One region of the Streptomyces sp. NPDC004266 genome, then DNA from elsewhere that is predicted to be linked to it. Evidence: riboswitches for the same ligand, from Rfam matches in the RefSeq annotation. Region 1 holds a riboswitch; each other region holds the start of a gene.
The links. Region 1 has a riboswitch for thiamine pyrophosphate ahead of ACFYUZ_RS24575 (thiamine ABC transporter substrate binding subunit). Riboswitches for the same ligand answer to the same signal wherever they lie in the genome.
Positions count from the first base shown of each region.

Region 1 (4,999 bases):
CGTCCGCCAGGCCGTCCAGCGGGAGGCGCCGAGGACCCGGGCGGCCTCCTCCTGGCGCGGGTCGAGCTGCGACCAGAGGCCGCCGACGGTCCGGACGACGACCGCGTAGTTGAAGAAGACGTGCGCGAGGAGGATCGCCCACACGCTGGTGTCGAGCCGCAGCCCCCACAGCTCGTCGGTGAGCCCGCCCCGGCCGACGAGCGCCAGGAACGCCGTGCCGACGAGGACGGTCGGCAGCACGAACGGCACCGTGACGACGGCCCGCAGCACGCTCTTGCCGGGGAAGTCGAAGCGGGCGAAGACGTACGCCCCGGGCAGCGCCACCAGGAGGGTGAGCCCGGTGGAGGCGAGCGCCTGCCAGACGGTGAAGCCGAGCACGTCGAGGATGTCCGGCCGGCTCAGCGTCTCGCCGATCCGGCCGAACCGCCAGGCGCCGTCGGGGCGGAGTCCCCGGTCCACGATGGACACGACGGGCCAGGCGAAGAAGACCCCGAAGAACGCGACGGGCAGGGCCATCAGCCCCAGCCTCGTCGCGCTCCCCCGGAGGTCGCGGGTCACTTCAGGACGAGCGACGACCACTGCTGGATCCACGGGTCACGCTTCTCGGCGATCTTCTCGGGCGCCATGGTCTCCGGCTTCTCGATCACCACGCCGTGCTTGGTGAACAGCTCCGGCAGGGCCGCGTCCTTCGCCACCGGGTTGACGAACATCTGGAGCGGCATGTCCTCCTGGAACTTCTTGGAGATCAGGAAGTCGATCAGCGCCTTGCCGCCCTCGGGGTTCTTCGCGCCGTTCAGCAGGCCGGCGAACTCGGTCTGCCGGAAGCAGGTGCCGGTGGAGACGCCGGTGGGCGCCACCTTCGGCTGCGGCTCGCCGTACAGCACCTCGACCGGGGGGCTGGAGGCGTACGACACGACCAGCGGCCGGTCGCCCTTGGCCTGCTTGCCGCCGGCCGAGCCGGAGAACTCCTGGTTGTAGGCGAGCTCCCAGCTGTCGACGGTCTTCACGCCGTTGGCCTTGAGCTTCTTCCAGTAGTCCTGCCAGCCCTCGTCGCCGTACTTCGCGGCCGTGCCGAGGAGGAAGCCCAGGCCCGGGGAGGACCGCTCGGGGTTCTCCACCACCAGCAGGTCCTTGTACGCCGGCTTCGCGAGGTCGTCGAAGGTGACCGGCGGCGCCAGCTTCTTGTCCGCGAAGTACTTCTTGTCGTAGTTGACGCAGATGTCGCCGGAGTCGATCGGGGTGACCCGGTGCTCCTTGTCGAGCCGGTACGCGGCCGGGACCCGGTCCAGGCCCTTCGCCTCGTACGGGACGAAGATCCCGTTGTCGAGGGCGCGGGACAGCAGCGTGTTGTCGACGCCGAAGAAGACGTCGCCCTGCGGGGAGCCCTTGGTCAGGATCTCCTTGTTGACGGCCTCGCCCGCGTCGCCGCTCTTCAGCACCTTGACGGTGAAGCCGGTCTGCCGGGTGAAGTCCGCCAGCACCTCCTTGGAGGCGTTGAAGGAGTCGTGGCTCACCAGCGTCACCGTCTTCGGCGCGGGCTGGTCGGTCTTGCCGGCCGCGCCCCGCACGTCGTCGGTGCCGCACGCGGCCAGGCCGGTGACGCCGAGCGCCGCGACGATCGCGGCGGCAGCGGCCTTCTTGATGCTCACTGGTTTTCCTCCTGGGTGTGACCAGGAAGAGACGCGGCCCTGCCCACGTCCGGCGGACGCGGGCAGGGCGCAACAGCTTGAGTTACGACCGAACTTCCTACCCAGAATGACCTGGGCGAGGTTCAGAGGGTCTGCGGTCTACGGTTACCGCACTCTCAGCGCTGTGGCGCTCCCCTGTCGGAATATGGAGATGTGTTCGAGCTCAGACTACAAGGTCAGCGCTCGGCGGCCGCGAGCTGTCCACAGGCGCCGTCGATCTCCTGGCCGCGGGTGTCCCGCACGGTCACCGGCACGCCGTGGCGGGCGATCGCCTCGACGAAGGCCTTCTCGTCCTCCGGGCGGGACGCCGTCCACTTCGAACCGGGCGTCGGGTTCAGCGGGATCAGGTTGACGTGGACCCGCTTGCCCTTGAGCAGCCTGCCGAGCAGGTCGCCGCGCCAGGCCTGGTCGTTGATGTCCCGGATGAGGGCGTACTCGATGGAGATCCGGCGCCCGGACTTCTCCGCGTACTCCCAGGCCGCGTCGAGGACCTCGCGGACCTTCCAGCGGGTGTTGACCGGCACCAGGGTGTCGCGCAGCTCGTCGTCCGGGGCGTGCAGCGAGACCGCGAGACGGCACTTGAAGCCCTCGTCGGCGAAGCGCAGCATCGCGGGCACGAGGCCGACGGTGGAGACGGTGATGCCGCGCTGCGAGAGCCCGAGGCCGTCCGGCTCGGGGTCCGTCAGCCTGCGGATCGCCCCGACCACGCGCTTGTAGTTGGCGAGCGGCTCGCCCATGCCCATGAAGACGATGTTGGAGAGCCGCGCCGGTCCCCCGGGCACCTCCCCGTCCCGCAGGGACCGCATGCCGTCCACGATCTGGTGCACGATCTCGGCGGTCGACAGGTTCCGGTCGAGCCCCGCCTGCCCGGTCGCGCAGAACGGGCAGTTCATGCCGCAGCCGGCCTGCGAGGAGATGCACATGGTCACCCGGTCCGGGTAGCGCATGAGCACCGACTCCACGAGCGTGCCGTCGTGCAGCCGCCACAGGGTCTTGCGGGTGGTGTCGTCGTCGCACGAGATGTGCCGCACCACGGACATCAGGTCGGGCAGCAGCTCCCCGGCCAGCTTCTCCCGCGAGGCGGCCGGGATGTCGGTCCACTCGGCGGGGTCGTGCGCGTACCGCGCGAAGTAGTGCGTGGACAGCTGCTTGGCGCGGAAGGGCTTCTCGCCGATCGCGGCGACGGCCTCCTTCCGCTCGGCGGGCGAGAGGTCGGCCAGGTGCCGCGGCGGCTTCTTGGCTCCGCGGGGGGCGACGAAAGTGAGTTCTCCGGGCTTGGGCATGGTGGTACCAGTGTCGCAGACGTACGGGGAAGGGCCCGCCGTCGACCGGACGGCGGGCCCTTCCCCGTGAAATCGCCGATCAGGCCGTTCCGACGAACAGTGCCAGCAGCAGCCACACCACCGGCGCCGTCGGCAGCAGCGAGTCCAGCCGGTCCATGATGCCGCCGTGGCCCGGCAGCAGCGTGCCCATGTCCTTGATGCCCAGGTCGCGCTTGATCATGGACTCGCCGAGGTCGCCGAGCGTCGCGCTCGCCGCCACCGCCAGGCCGAGGATCAGACCCTGCCACCAGGCGCCCTCGTCGATCATGAACTCCATGCACAGCGCGCCCGCCGCCATCGCGAACGTCACCGCGCCGACCAGACCCTCCCGGGTCTTGCCGGGGCTGATCCGCGGGGCCAGCTTGTGCTTGCCGAAGCGCCAGCCGATCGCGTACGCCCCGGTGTCGCTGACCACGGTCAGGATCAGGAAGGTCAGCACCCGCTGCGCCCCGTCGTCCGCGGTCAGCAGCAGCGCCACGAAGGTCGCAAGGAACGGCACGTAGAACGCGGCGAAGACCCCCGCCGTGACGTCCTTCAGATAGCCCTCGGGCGGCTCCGTCATCCGCCAGACGAGCACCGCGAGCGCCGTCAGGGCCATCGCCACCCAGGCGCCCTCGGGGCCCCGGACGTAGCCGGCGACGACCATCGCCGCGCCGCCGACCGCGAGCGGGACCAGCGGAGCCTTGATCGCCTTGCGTTCCTGGAGGCGGGAGACGAGCTCCCACAGGCCGACGACCACGGCGACCGCTATCACCCCGACGAACGCCGGCTTCCAGATGAACAGCGACGCGATGATGACGGCACCGAGACCGACCCCGACCCCTATGGCCGCGCCCAGGTCGCGGCCCGCGCTCTTCTTCTGCCGTGGCTCCGGCGGCGGAGGCGGGGTGGGGCTGGACATGGGCTCCTGCGGGTGCTCGTGCGGCGTCTCGTCACGGAACAGGGGACCGCTCGGGTGAGCGGCCCCCCGGTCGTGACCGTCCTGGAATCCGCCGGCGGGAACGTCGGGCACGATGGGCATGGGCCGAGTCTGCGCCGCCTGATGCCGATCGTATGCGGGACCCGCCGGGGCGGGCCCCTGGTCGGGTCCCCCACGGCCGGAACCGGCCGGGGCCCCCCAGGAAGAGTCGTTCATCAGACCTCGAGCAGCTCGGCTTCCTTGTGCTTGAGCAGCTCGTCCACCTGCGCGACGTACTTCGCGGTGGTGTCGTCGAGCTCCTTCTCGGCGCGGCGGCCCTCGTCCTCGCCGACCTCGCCGTCCTTGACGAGCTTGTCGATGGTCTCCTTGGCCTTGCGGCGCACCGAGCGGATCGAGATCTTCGAGTCCTCGGCCTTGCCCTTGGCGACCTTGATGTACTCCCGGCGGCGCTCCTCGGTCAGCTCGGGGAACACCACCCGGATGATGTTGCCGTCGTTGCTCGGGTTGACCCCGAGGTCCGAGTCCCGGATGGCCTGCTCGATGTTGCGCAGGGCGCTCTTGTCGAACGGCGTCACCACGGCCATGCGCGGCTCCGGGACGGAGAAGGACGCCAGCTGGTTGATGGGGGTGATGGCACCGTAGTAGTCGGCCACGATCTTGTTGAACATCGCCGGGTGCGCACGGCCGGTGCGGATCGCGGCGAAGTCCTCCTTGGCGACCACGACGGCCTTCTCCATCTTCTCCTCGGCCTCGAGGAGGGTCTCTTCGATCACCACTTGCTCCTGCGTGTCGTCGCGTTGTGTCCTGCACGGTGTACGACCGGCAGGGCTCTGTCCATCCCCTTGCGGGGCGGTTCCCCGGTTCGGGTCAGGCCCGGGTGCCCTGGTCGCTCACGAGCGTGCCGATCTTCTCACCCTTCACCGCGCGAGCGATATTGCCCTCGGTGAGCAGTTCGAAGACGAGGATCGGGAGGTTGTTGTCCCGGCACAGGGTGATGGCGGTGGCGTCGGCGACCTTGAGGTCGCGGGAGATCACCTCGCCGTATTCGAGGGCGTCGAACTTGACCGCGT
Region 1 is NZ_JBIAMM010000010.1:269,177-274,175, reverse strand. Features, by position in the region: gene ACFYUZ_RS24580 (ABC transporter permease) at 1-516, opposite strand, end outside; gene ACFYUZ_RS24575 (thiamine ABC transporter substrate binding subunit) at 555-1,649, opposite strand; TPP riboswitch at 1,726-1,835, opposite strand; gene rlmN (23S rRNA (adenine(2503)-C(2))-methyltransferase RlmN) at 1,865-2,971, opposite strand; gene ACFYUZ_RS24565 (phosphatidate cytidylyltransferase) at 3,051-4,145, opposite strand; gene frr (ribosome recycling factor) at 4,145-4,702, opposite strand; gene pyrH (UMP kinase) at 4,797-4,999, opposite strand, start outside.

Region 2 (4,999 bases), on a different contig from region 1:
GGCGGAGTGACCATGGCCGGAAAGCTACTGGTCGTCCAACTCCCCCTGAACGGCTGACGCATAACGCTGCGCATCCGGGGAAGTCGATTTCCGGAAAGACCCTGTCAGGCCGTGGTGTCGCCGCAATACCATCGGGTCATCCGTAGCAGGCTCTCCTCCGTTTCCGCCCGACCGGCCGCTTCCCACGGCTGATCCGGGCCTACGGCGCATCGGGGGATGCACATGAACGTGGCTCCGCACCTGCTGACCGAGGACCGCGCCGAGTACGAGCGGGTCCTCGACGACGCACTGAGCACCGCCCACGCACGTCCGGATCTCGCCGGAATCGGAACGAGGCTCACGGTCGTGCAGCTGCGCGCCATGACGATGAACGCGACAGCGCTCATCACCACCGCCGCGGCCCTGGAGTACGACCACTTCGTGAAGGTCCGCGAGCAGAACCGGGCGGCCCTCGGGACCCGGACGCCCCCGGCGGAACCGGGCGCGGACACCGGTGCGGGCGCCGGCGTCGTCGCCGTCGTCACCGTGCTGCTGCCCGTCCTCGCGGGCACCGCCGCCGCGATATTCCTGCTGGTCGGCGGGGTCCTGCACGCCCTCGCGCCCACCCTGGCGTTCGGCGAGACCCTGCTGACGGCAGGCCTCGTCTTCGCCGCCCTCGCCGCCGCCGGCCTGCTCTCCGCGGGCGTCGGCCTCCTCGTGACCGCCCTGCGCAACCGGCCGGCCGCGGCGGACGGGGCCGCCGCGGCCGACGACGAACTCTCCCTCGCCAGGGAGGCCTGGCGCCGCGCCCTCCTGGAGCGCGGCATCCTCCCCTTCCTCCGCGACGCCCTCGCCGCCGCGGCGCCCCCGGATCCGGCGGCGCCGGACCCGGCGGCGCCGGACCCGGCGGCGCCCTGAGGAACGGCGGGCCGGGGGCCGCCCGATCAGCCGTTCCTCACTGCCGGGCCGTCAGCACCACGCCGAGCCATCGTGGCTCGCAGTCACATCCAGGCCGTACTCCATGGCATTCGCCCGAGGCTCCCCCTCCATGTCGTAGGAGCTCGGGAACCACACCGACAGATAAGCGGTGACGGTTCCGTACGGCTTGGAGAAACACAGGCCGTCATCGCGCCTGTCATGGTCCGGCTGCCATCCGCCCTTCGCCGCCATGGCACGGTAGAAGGCGAGCAAATCCTCACGGGCACCCATGTGCTCATAGTGCTGACCGGCGGCGGCGAAGCCGTCGTCCTCGTCACAATCCGAGTAGCGCTCGCCCGACTTCCGTGCATCCGGCGGGCGGACATCGAGGATGGCGAACGTCGCCAGCTCGTCTGCCAGCTCCTCGTCCCTGAAGGTGCAGCCGTAGAGCCCCCCGGAGACGGCCCAGACACCAGTCACGCCACAACCCGCCAGGACGGTGAGACCCAGCAGCCCAGACACGATCGCCTTCCGAACCTTCATGACGCGGAGCCTAGCGATCACCTCCAGGTACGCGGCATCAGGCAGAGCGACCAGCGGGCCGGCGGGCGACAGGGCCCGGACCGGTGACGACGCGCTGCTCTGGGAGGCCCCTTCCCCTCCCGGAGCGGCGCGCTCGTCGGTCTGCCCGGTGTCAGTCCGCCAGCGGCAGGTAGACCCGGTTGCCCGAAGCCGCGAACTCCTTCGACTTCTCCGCCATGCCGGCCTCGATCTCCTGCTGCGTACCGCCGTGCTCACGCCGGATGTCCTGGGAGATCTTCATCGAGCAGAACTTCGGGCCGCACATCGAGCAGAAGTGCGCGGTCTTCGCGGGCTCCGCCGGCAGCGTCTCGTCGTGGAACTCGCGCGCGGTGTCCGGGTCGAGCGCCAGGTTGAACTGGTCCTCCCAGCGGAACTCGAACCGCGCGTCCGAGAGCGCGTCGTCCCACTCCTGCGCGCCCGGGTGACCCTTGGCCAGGTCCGCCGCGTGCGCCGCGATCTTGTACGTGATGACGCCGGTCTTCACGTCGTCGCGGTTCGGCAGGCCCAGGTGCTCCTTGGGCGTGACGTAGCAGAGCATCGCCGTGCCCCACCAGGCGATCATCGCGGCACCGATGCCGGAGGTGATGTGGTCGTACGCGGGCGCGACGTCGGTGGTCAGCGGGCCGAGCGTGTAGAACGGCGCCTCCTCGCAGATCTCCTGCTGGAGGTCGATGTTCTCCTTGATCTTGTGCATCGGGACGTGCCCGGGGCCCTCGATCATCGTCTGCACGTTGTGCCGCTTGGCGATCGTGTTGAGCTCGCCGAGGGTCTTCAGCTCGGCGAACTGCGCCTCGTCGTTGGCGTCCGCGATCGAGCCGGGGCGCAGGCCGTCGCCGAGCGAGTACGTGACGTCGTACGCCGCCAGGATCTCGCAGAGCTCCTCGAAGTTCGTGTAGAGGAAGTTCTCCTTGTGGTGCGCGAGGCACCAGGCGGCCATGATCGAGCCGCCGCGCGAGACGATGCCGGTCTTGCGGCGCGCGGTGAGCGGCACGTACGGCAGGAGCACGCCGGCGTGCACCGTCATGTAGTCGACGCCCTGCTCGGCCTGCTCGATGACCGTGTCCTTGTAGATCTCCCAGGTCAGCTCCTCGGCCCTGCCGTCGACCTTCTCCAGGGCCTGGTAGAGCGGCACGGTGCCGATCGGCACGGGGGAGTTGCGCAGCACCCACTCGCGGGTGGTGTGGATGTTGCGGCCGGTGGACAGGTCCATGACCGTGTCGGCGCCCCACTTGGTCGCCCAGGTCATCTTCTCCACCTCCTCCTCGATGGAGGAGGTGACGGCGGAGTTGCCGATGTTGGCGTTGACCTTCACCAGGAACCGCTTGCCGATGATCATCGGCTCGATCTCCGGGTGGTTCACGTTCGCCGGCAGCACGGCGCGGCCCGCGGCGATCTCCTCCCGCACGACCTCGGGGGAGACGTTCTCGCGGATCGCGACGTACTCCATCTCCGGGGTGATCTCGCCCCGGCGGGCGTACGCGAGCTGGGTCACCGCCTGGCCGTCGCGGCCGCGGCGCGGCAGGCGGGGGCGGCCGGGGAAGACGGCGTCGAGGTTCTTCAGCCCACCGCCGCGCGGGGAGGTGTGCTTGATGCCGTCGTCCTCGGGGCGGACCGGGCGGCCCGCGTACTCCTCGGTGTCGCCGCGCGCGATGATCCAGTTCTCGCGCAGCGGCGGAAGGCCCCGCCGGACATCGGTGTCGATGGCGGGGTCGGTGTACGGACCGGACGTGTCGTACAGCGTGACGTCCTTGCCGTTGGTGAGGTGCACCTGGCGGACGGGCACCCGGAGGTCGGGGCGCGATCCCTGGACGTACCCCTTGTGCCAGCCCGGCGTGCGCTCCTGCCCGTCGGCCTGGTTCTGGTCGGAGGCAGGCGTGCGTGCATCCTGAATGGTCATGAGACCGATCTCCCTACGCCGGCATTACCCGGTAACAGGTTCGGCGGTCGGCGCAGCCTCTTCCCGTACGCGCGTACGGTGATCAGCGCCCTCTCAGCCCGGTGCTCCGAGCTCCCGCGTGTGCAAAGGTGCCACCACGCTAGCGCCCTCCCTGGCGTGCTGAACAGTGGGCCCCCGTCGTTCTTGCGATGATCGGCCGGTGACTTCCCCCCAGCAGCCCCTCGAGCCACACCACGACGCCCACGACCCCGGACACGGACACGGAGCCGGATCCGGACACGGTCACGGATCCGGAGGAGGGCACGGACACAGCCACAGCCATGGACCCGCCGCCCCGGTCTCGCGGCATCTGCGCAAGGTCATCGCCGCGATCCTGATCCCCTTCGCCACCGCCGTCCTCGTCGGACTCGCGGTCCTGTGGCCGGGCGGCACCCCGGCGCACGAGCGCACCGGCGTGGGCTTCGACCGGCAGACCCAGCAGGGCCAGGTCGTCTCCGTCGAGCACGTCGACTGCAAGACCGTGAACGCCGCTCAGGTCCCGCCGACCGGCGACACCTCCACGCCGGAGGGGCGCGAGGCCGTCGACGCCCGGCAGGGGCAGTGCGAGAAGGCGACGGTCGAGGTCACCAGCGGTCCGGACAAGGGACGCAGGTTCGTCGAGATCGTGCAGCCGGACGCGCCGCGCCAACTGCACGAGGGGCAGGGCGTGGTGGTGGCGTACGCCCCCGACGCCCCGCACGACCTGCAGTACTCGGTGACCGACGTGAACCGCAAGGTGCCGCTGGCGCTGCTCGCCGGCATCTTCGCCGTCGCGGTCGTGGTGGTCGGCCGGATGAGGGGAGTGATGGCGCTCGTCGCACTCGCCGTGAGCTTCCTCATCCTCACCTACTTCATCCTGCCGGCGATCCTGGAGGGGTCGAACCCGCTGGTCGTCGCGGTGGTCGGATCGAGCGCGATCATGCTGATCGCGCTCTACATGTGCCACGGGCTCTCGGCCCGCACCTCGGTCGCCGTGCTCGGCACGCTGATCTCGCTGCTGCTGATCGGTCTGCTCGGCTCGCTCTTCATCGGCTGGACGGCGCTCAGCGGCAACACCGACGACTACACCGGCCTGATCCACGGTCTGTACCCGGAGATCGACATGTCCGGCCTGCTGCTCGCCGGGATCATCATCGGTTCGCTCGGCGTGCTCGACGACGTGACGGTCACTCAGACGTCGGCGGTCTGGGAGCTGCACCAGGCAGATCCGGGCATGGGGCCGCGCGGCCTGTACCGGGCAGGGATCCGGATCGGCCGCGACCACATCGCCTCGGTCGTGAACACGCTGGTGCTGGCGTACGCGGGTGCCGCCCTGCCGCTGCTGCTGCTCTTCTCCATCGCCCAGAGCAGCATGGGCACGGTGGCCAACAGCGAACTGGTCGCCGAGGAGATCGTCCGGACCCTGGTCGGCTCGATCGGTCTGGTGGCGTCCGTTCCGGTCACCACGGCGCTCGCGGCCCTGGTGGTCTCCGCCGACCGTCCGGCGTCCGGGGGCGGGAAGCCGGCGGTGGTACGGGGAGGTCGGCGCCGCCGCGCCAAGTGAACCGCCGTCCTGGGGGATCGGGCCGGATCAGGCGGGGTCGG
Region 2 is NZ_JBIAMM010000002.1:476,260-481,258, reverse strand. Features, by position in the region: gene ACFYUZ_RS06980 (metallophosphoesterase) at 1-57, shown strand, start outside; gene ACFYUZ_RS06975 (hypothetical protein) at 223-897, shown strand; gene ACFYUZ_RS06970 (hypothetical protein) at 949-1,440, opposite strand; gene thiC (phosphomethylpyrimidine synthase ThiC) at 1,592-3,376, opposite strand; TPP riboswitch at 3,370-3,504, opposite strand; gene ACFYUZ_RS06960 (YibE/F family protein) at 3,576-4,958, shown strand.
Region 2: it holds a riboswitch for thiamine pyrophosphate, as region 1 does, so the genes downstream of both, thiC (phosphomethylpyrimidine synthase ThiC) here and ACFYUZ_RS24575 (thiamine ABC transporter substrate binding subunit) in region 1, are expected to answer to the same signal.

Region 3 (4,999 bases), on a different contig from region 1:
GCGGGCGTGCGGCTCAGGCTTCGGCGCGCTCGCGGACGCGCTTGGCGAGGGCGGCCGTCGCGGCGGCCGGGTCGGCGGCCTCGGTGATGGCGCGGACGACGACGATCCGGCGGGCGCCCGCGTCCAGGACCTCGTCGAGGTTGGTCTCGTCGATGCCGCCGATGGCGAACCAGGGCCGGTCCTGGGCCAGCTCCGCCGCGTACCGCACGAGGCCGAGCCCCGGCGCGTACCGTCCGGGCTTGGTGGGGGTGGGCCAGCAGGGGCCGGTGCAGAAGTAGTCCACGCCCGGCTCGGCGGCGGCCGCGGCCACCTCGCTCTCGGCGTGGCAGGAGCGGCCGATCAGCACCTCGTCGCCGAGGATCGCGCGGGCCGCGGGGACGGGCAGGTCGCCCTGGCCGAGGTGGAGGACGTCGGAGCCGATGGCGTGGGCGACGTCGGCCCGGTCGTTCACCGCGAGGAGCCGGCCGTGCCGGCGGGCGGCGTCGGCGAAGACGGCGAGGTGCTCCAGCTCCTCACCGGCCTCCATGCCCTTGTCGCGGAGCTGCACGACGTCCACGCCGGAGGAGAGCACGGCGTCGAGGAAGTCCGGCAGGTCGCCCTGGCGCTTCCGGGCGTCGGTGCACAGGTAGAGCCGGGCGTCGGCGAGTCGCTCGCGAGGCGTGGACATGGGCGGGTTCCCCCCGTTCTCGTGCCGATGCCGCGGCGCCCGGCCCCTGAGGGGCGGGCGCCGCGACACCCGCTGGTGGTGTCTTCGGTGCGTGCGTACGTCGGCGCGGACGCGTCAGACGGCGAGCGCCTGGGCGCGGCGCTTCACCTCCGTGCCGCGGTTCTCGCCGAGCGCCTGCGCGGGCGTGCCCGGCAGGCTCTCGTCCGGAGTGAAGAGCCACTCCAGCATCTCTTCGTCGGTGAAGCCGTCGTCCCGCAGCAGCGTCAGGGTCCCGACCAGACCCTTGACGACCTTGTCGCCCTGGATGAAGGCGGCGGGCACGTACAGCGCGTTGTTCGGTCCGCGGCGCACGGCGATGAGCTGGCCCTCCTTGACCAGCTGCCGCACGCGCGTCACCTCGACATCGAGCATCTCCGCGATCTCGGGCAGGTTGAGCCAGGCGGGGACGAGAGCATCGATCTTTACGTCAATCTCGGTCACAGGACAAGCCTGCCATCCCGGACTGACAGCCGGTAGTCGGGCCCTACCGGGCTGCCGCCTTCAGGGGGACGGACGGGTCCGCCGCGCGCTCGGGGTCGACGGGCACGGCGGCCTCGATCAGCCTGCGGCCCTGGGCCAGGTCGCGCGGGCGGCCGACCGCGAGGAGGGCCACCGGCACGCCGGCCCGCAGCCAGAGCACGGACCAGGCCTCGTCGGCCGGGTCGCCGCGCCACAGCAGCTCGTCGGCGTCCGCGTGGTGTCCCGCGTACTGGACGAAGCGGCCGAACTGCTCGGACCAGAAGTACGGCACCGGGTCGTACGGCGCGTCGGCGGTGCCGGTGATCGCCGCGGCGACCGCGCGGGGCCCCTGGAGCGCGTTGTCCCAGTGGTGGACGAGGAGCCGCTCCCCGTAGCGGGCGGAGGGGAAGGAGGCGCAGTCGCCGACGGCGTACACATCGGGCAGGGAGGTGCGCAGCCGGTCGTCCGCGGTGACGGCGCCGCTCGGGTCGAGGGCGATGCCGGAGCCGGTGAGCCAGCCGGTGGCGGGGCGGGCGCCGATGCCGACGACGACGGCGTCGGCGGGCAGTTCGCGGCCGTCGGCGAGGACGACGCGGCCGGGCTCACCGGCCTCGACGGTGTCCACGCGCGCGTGGGTGAGGAGTTCGGCGCCGCTCGCCCCGTACCACTCGGCCATGGGGGCGGCGACCTCGGCGGGCAGCGCTCCCGCGAGGGGGCGGTCGGCGGCCTCGACGACGGTGACGGCGCAGCCCGCCTCGCGCGCGGCGGTGGCGAACTCGGCGCCGATCCAGCCGGCGCCGACGACCACGACGGAGTGGCGGCGCTCCAGGACGGGCCCGAGGCGCACGGCGTCGTCGAGGGTGCGCAGCAGGTGGACGCCGGGGACGCCGTCGGTGCCGGGCAGGGTGACGGGGTGGGCGCCGGTGGCGACGACCAGGGTGTCGTACGCGACGGGTCCGGCCTCGGTGTCGATCTCGTGGTCGGCGGCGCGCAGTCCGGTGACGTCCAGGCCGAGCCGGAGCTCGATGCCGAGGTCCTCGAAGTCGATCTCGAAGGCGGAGTCCTCGGCCTTGCCGAGGAGGATCGCCTTGGAGAGCGGCGGCCGGTCGTAGGGCTGGTGGGGTTCGGCCCCGATGAGGGTCACGGGGCCGGTGAAGCCCTGCTCGCGCAGGGCGACGGCGGTCTGGACGCCCGCCATTCCGGCGCCGACGATCACGACGTGCTGCTGGGCCTGCTTCTGCTCGCTCACCCGACCACCTTACGCATCTGACGGATCGTCAGGAAAGGAGGGGTGAGGGAGGGGTCTGTGGCCCGCCCGGCGGCGCGGGCTAGTCTGGCGGGCGTAAAGCACTCGCGGGAGCCCGGACGCACCGGGCTGAGAGGGAGGCTGGGACGGCCTCCGACCGTACGAACCTGATCCGGGTCATGCCGGCGAAGGGAGGGGCTGGACGCCCATGCGTTCTTCTCGTGTCCGTGTCTCCGACGTCCTCGTGGTCGGAGGCGGCGTCATCGGCCTGGTCACGGCCTGGCGGGCCGCGCAGCGCGGACTGCGCACCGCCGTCGTCGACCCGGACCCGGGCGGCGGGGCCGCGCGCGTCGCGGCCGGCATGCTCGCCGCCGTCACCGAACTCCACTACGGCGAGGAGACCCTGCTCGGGCTCAACCTCGCCTCCGCCGCGCGCTACCCCGGCTTCGTCGCCGAACTGGAGGAGGCCGCCGGCCACGACGTCGGCTACCGCGCCTGCGGCACCCTCGCCGTCGCCCTCGACGCCGACGACCGGGCCCACATGCGCGAACTGCACGCCCTGCAGACCCGCTGCGGGCTCGTCTCCGAATGGCTCAGCGGCCGTGAGTGCCGCCGGCTCGAATCCATGCTGGCACCCGGCGTCCGGGGCGGACTGCGGGTCGACGGCGACCACCAGGTCGACCCGCGCCGCCTGGCCGCCGCGCTCCTGCGCGCCTGCGAGCGGGCCGGGGTCGTCTTCCACCGGACCCTCGCGGAGCGGCTCACGGTCGTGCGGGACCGGGCGCGCGGCGCCGTGCTCGCCGACGGCGAGGAGCTGACGGCCGACCAGGTCGTCCTCGCCGCGGGCAGCCTCAGCGGGCGGTTCGCGGGCGTGCCCGACGAGGTGCTGCCGCCGGTCCGCCCCGTCAAGGGCCAGGTCCTCCGGCTGCGGGTGCCGCCCGCGTACGCCCCCTTCCTCTCCCGCACCGTCCGCGCCGTCGTCCGCGGCAGCCACGTCTACCTGGTGCCCCGCGAGAACGGCGAGCTCGTCGTCGGCGCCACCAGCGAGGAGCTCGGCTGGGACACCACGGTGACGGCGGGCGGGGTGTACGAGCTGCTGCGCGACGCCCACGAGCTCGTCCCGGGCATCACCGAGCTGCCGCTCACCGAGACGCGGGCCGGACTGCGCCCCGGCTCCCCCGACAACGCGCCGCTGCTCGGCCCCACCGACCTGCCCGGTCTGCACCTGGCCACCGGCCACTACCGCAACGGGGTGCTGCTCACCCCCGTCACCGGCGACGCCATGGCCGAGGCGCTGACCACCGGCGCCCTCCCCGACGAGGCACGCCCCTTCACCCCCCGACGTTTCTCCCCCGCACGACAGGAGCAGCCCGCATGAACGTGTCCGTGAACGGAGAGTCGCGTGAGCTCTCCGGTCCCCTCTCCCTGGACGCCCTCGTGGCGACCCTGACCACGGCCCCCTCGGGCGTCGCGGCGGCGCTCAACGAGACGGTCGTGCCGCGCGGCGAGTGGGCCACGACGCTGCTCGGCGAGGGCGACCGGGTGGAGGTCCTCACCGCGGTGCAGGGAGGCTGACCGGAATGTCCGACGACGTGTTCACCCTCGGCGGTACGGATTTCTCCTCCCGCCTCATCATGGGCACCGGCGGCGCCCCCAGCCTCGACGTCCTGGAACGCTCCCTCTCCGCCAGCGGTACGGAACTCACCACGGTCGCCATGCGGCGCCTGGACCCGACCGTCCAGGGCTCGGTCCTCTCCGTCCTGGAACGCCTCGGCATCCGGGTCCTGCCGAACACGGCGGGCTGCTACACGGCGGGCGAGGCCGTCCTCACCGCCCGCCTGGCCCGGGAGGCGCTCGGCACGAACTGGATCAAGCTGGAGGTCGTCGCCGACGAGCGCACCCTCCTGCCGGACGGCGAGGAGCTCCTGGCCGCGGCCGAGACCCTCGTCGACGACGGCTTCGTCGTCCTCCCCTACACCAACGACGATCCCGTCCTGGCCCGGAAGCTGGAGGACGCGGGCTGCGCGGCGATCATGCCGCTCGGCTCCCCCATCGGCTCCGGACTCGGCATCCGCAACCCGCACAACTTCCAGCTGATCGTCGAACGGGCCGAGGTCCCGGTGATCCTCGACGCGGGCGCGGGGACCGCCTCGGACGTGGCGCTCGCGATGGAACTGGGGTGCGCGGCGGTGATGCTGGCGTCGGCGGTGACGCGGGCGCAGGAGCCGGTGCTGATGGCCTCGGCGATGCGGCACGCGGTCTCGGCGGGGCGGCTGGCCTTTCGGGCGGGGCGCATTCCCCGGCGCCACTTCGCCTCCGCGTCCTCCCCGGCCACGGGCCGGGCCCACCTGGACCCGGAACGCCCAGCCTTCTGACCCACCCGGCCCCGCACCCCGTTGTGGGCAGGCGTTCCGCTGGGGCGGGACGACTGCCCACACGGCGGGTGGTCGGGGGCACCGCCCCGCGGGCGGGAGCCGGGGCGCCGCCCGGTCGGGCGCGTCACAGGTGCGCTGCAGTCCCGCCCCGACCGCACGAGCCCCCCGCCCCCGGCTCGTAGACTCGTCGCCGTGGACACGACCCTTCAGGAC
Region 3 is NZ_JBIAMM010000001.1:678,624-683,622, reverse strand. Features, by position in the region: gene thiE (thiamine phosphate synthase) at 14-667, opposite strand; gene ACFYUZ_RS03055 (Rv2175c family DNA-binding protein) at 782-1,147, opposite strand; gene ACFYUZ_RS03050 (NAD(P)/FAD-dependent oxidoreductase) at 1,191-2,363, opposite strand; TPP riboswitch at 2,509-2,622, shown strand; gene thiO (glycine oxidase ThiO) at 2,620-3,789, shown strand; gene thiS (sulfur carrier protein ThiS) at 3,786-3,986, shown strand; gene ACFYUZ_RS03035 (thiazole synthase) at 3,992-4,786, shown strand; gene pknB (Stk1 family PASTA domain-containing Ser/Thr kinase) at 4,979-4,999, shown strand, end outside.
Region 3: it holds a riboswitch for thiamine pyrophosphate, as region 1 does, so the genes downstream of both, thiO (glycine oxidase ThiO) here and ACFYUZ_RS24575 (thiamine ABC transporter substrate binding subunit) in region 1, are expected to answer to the same signal.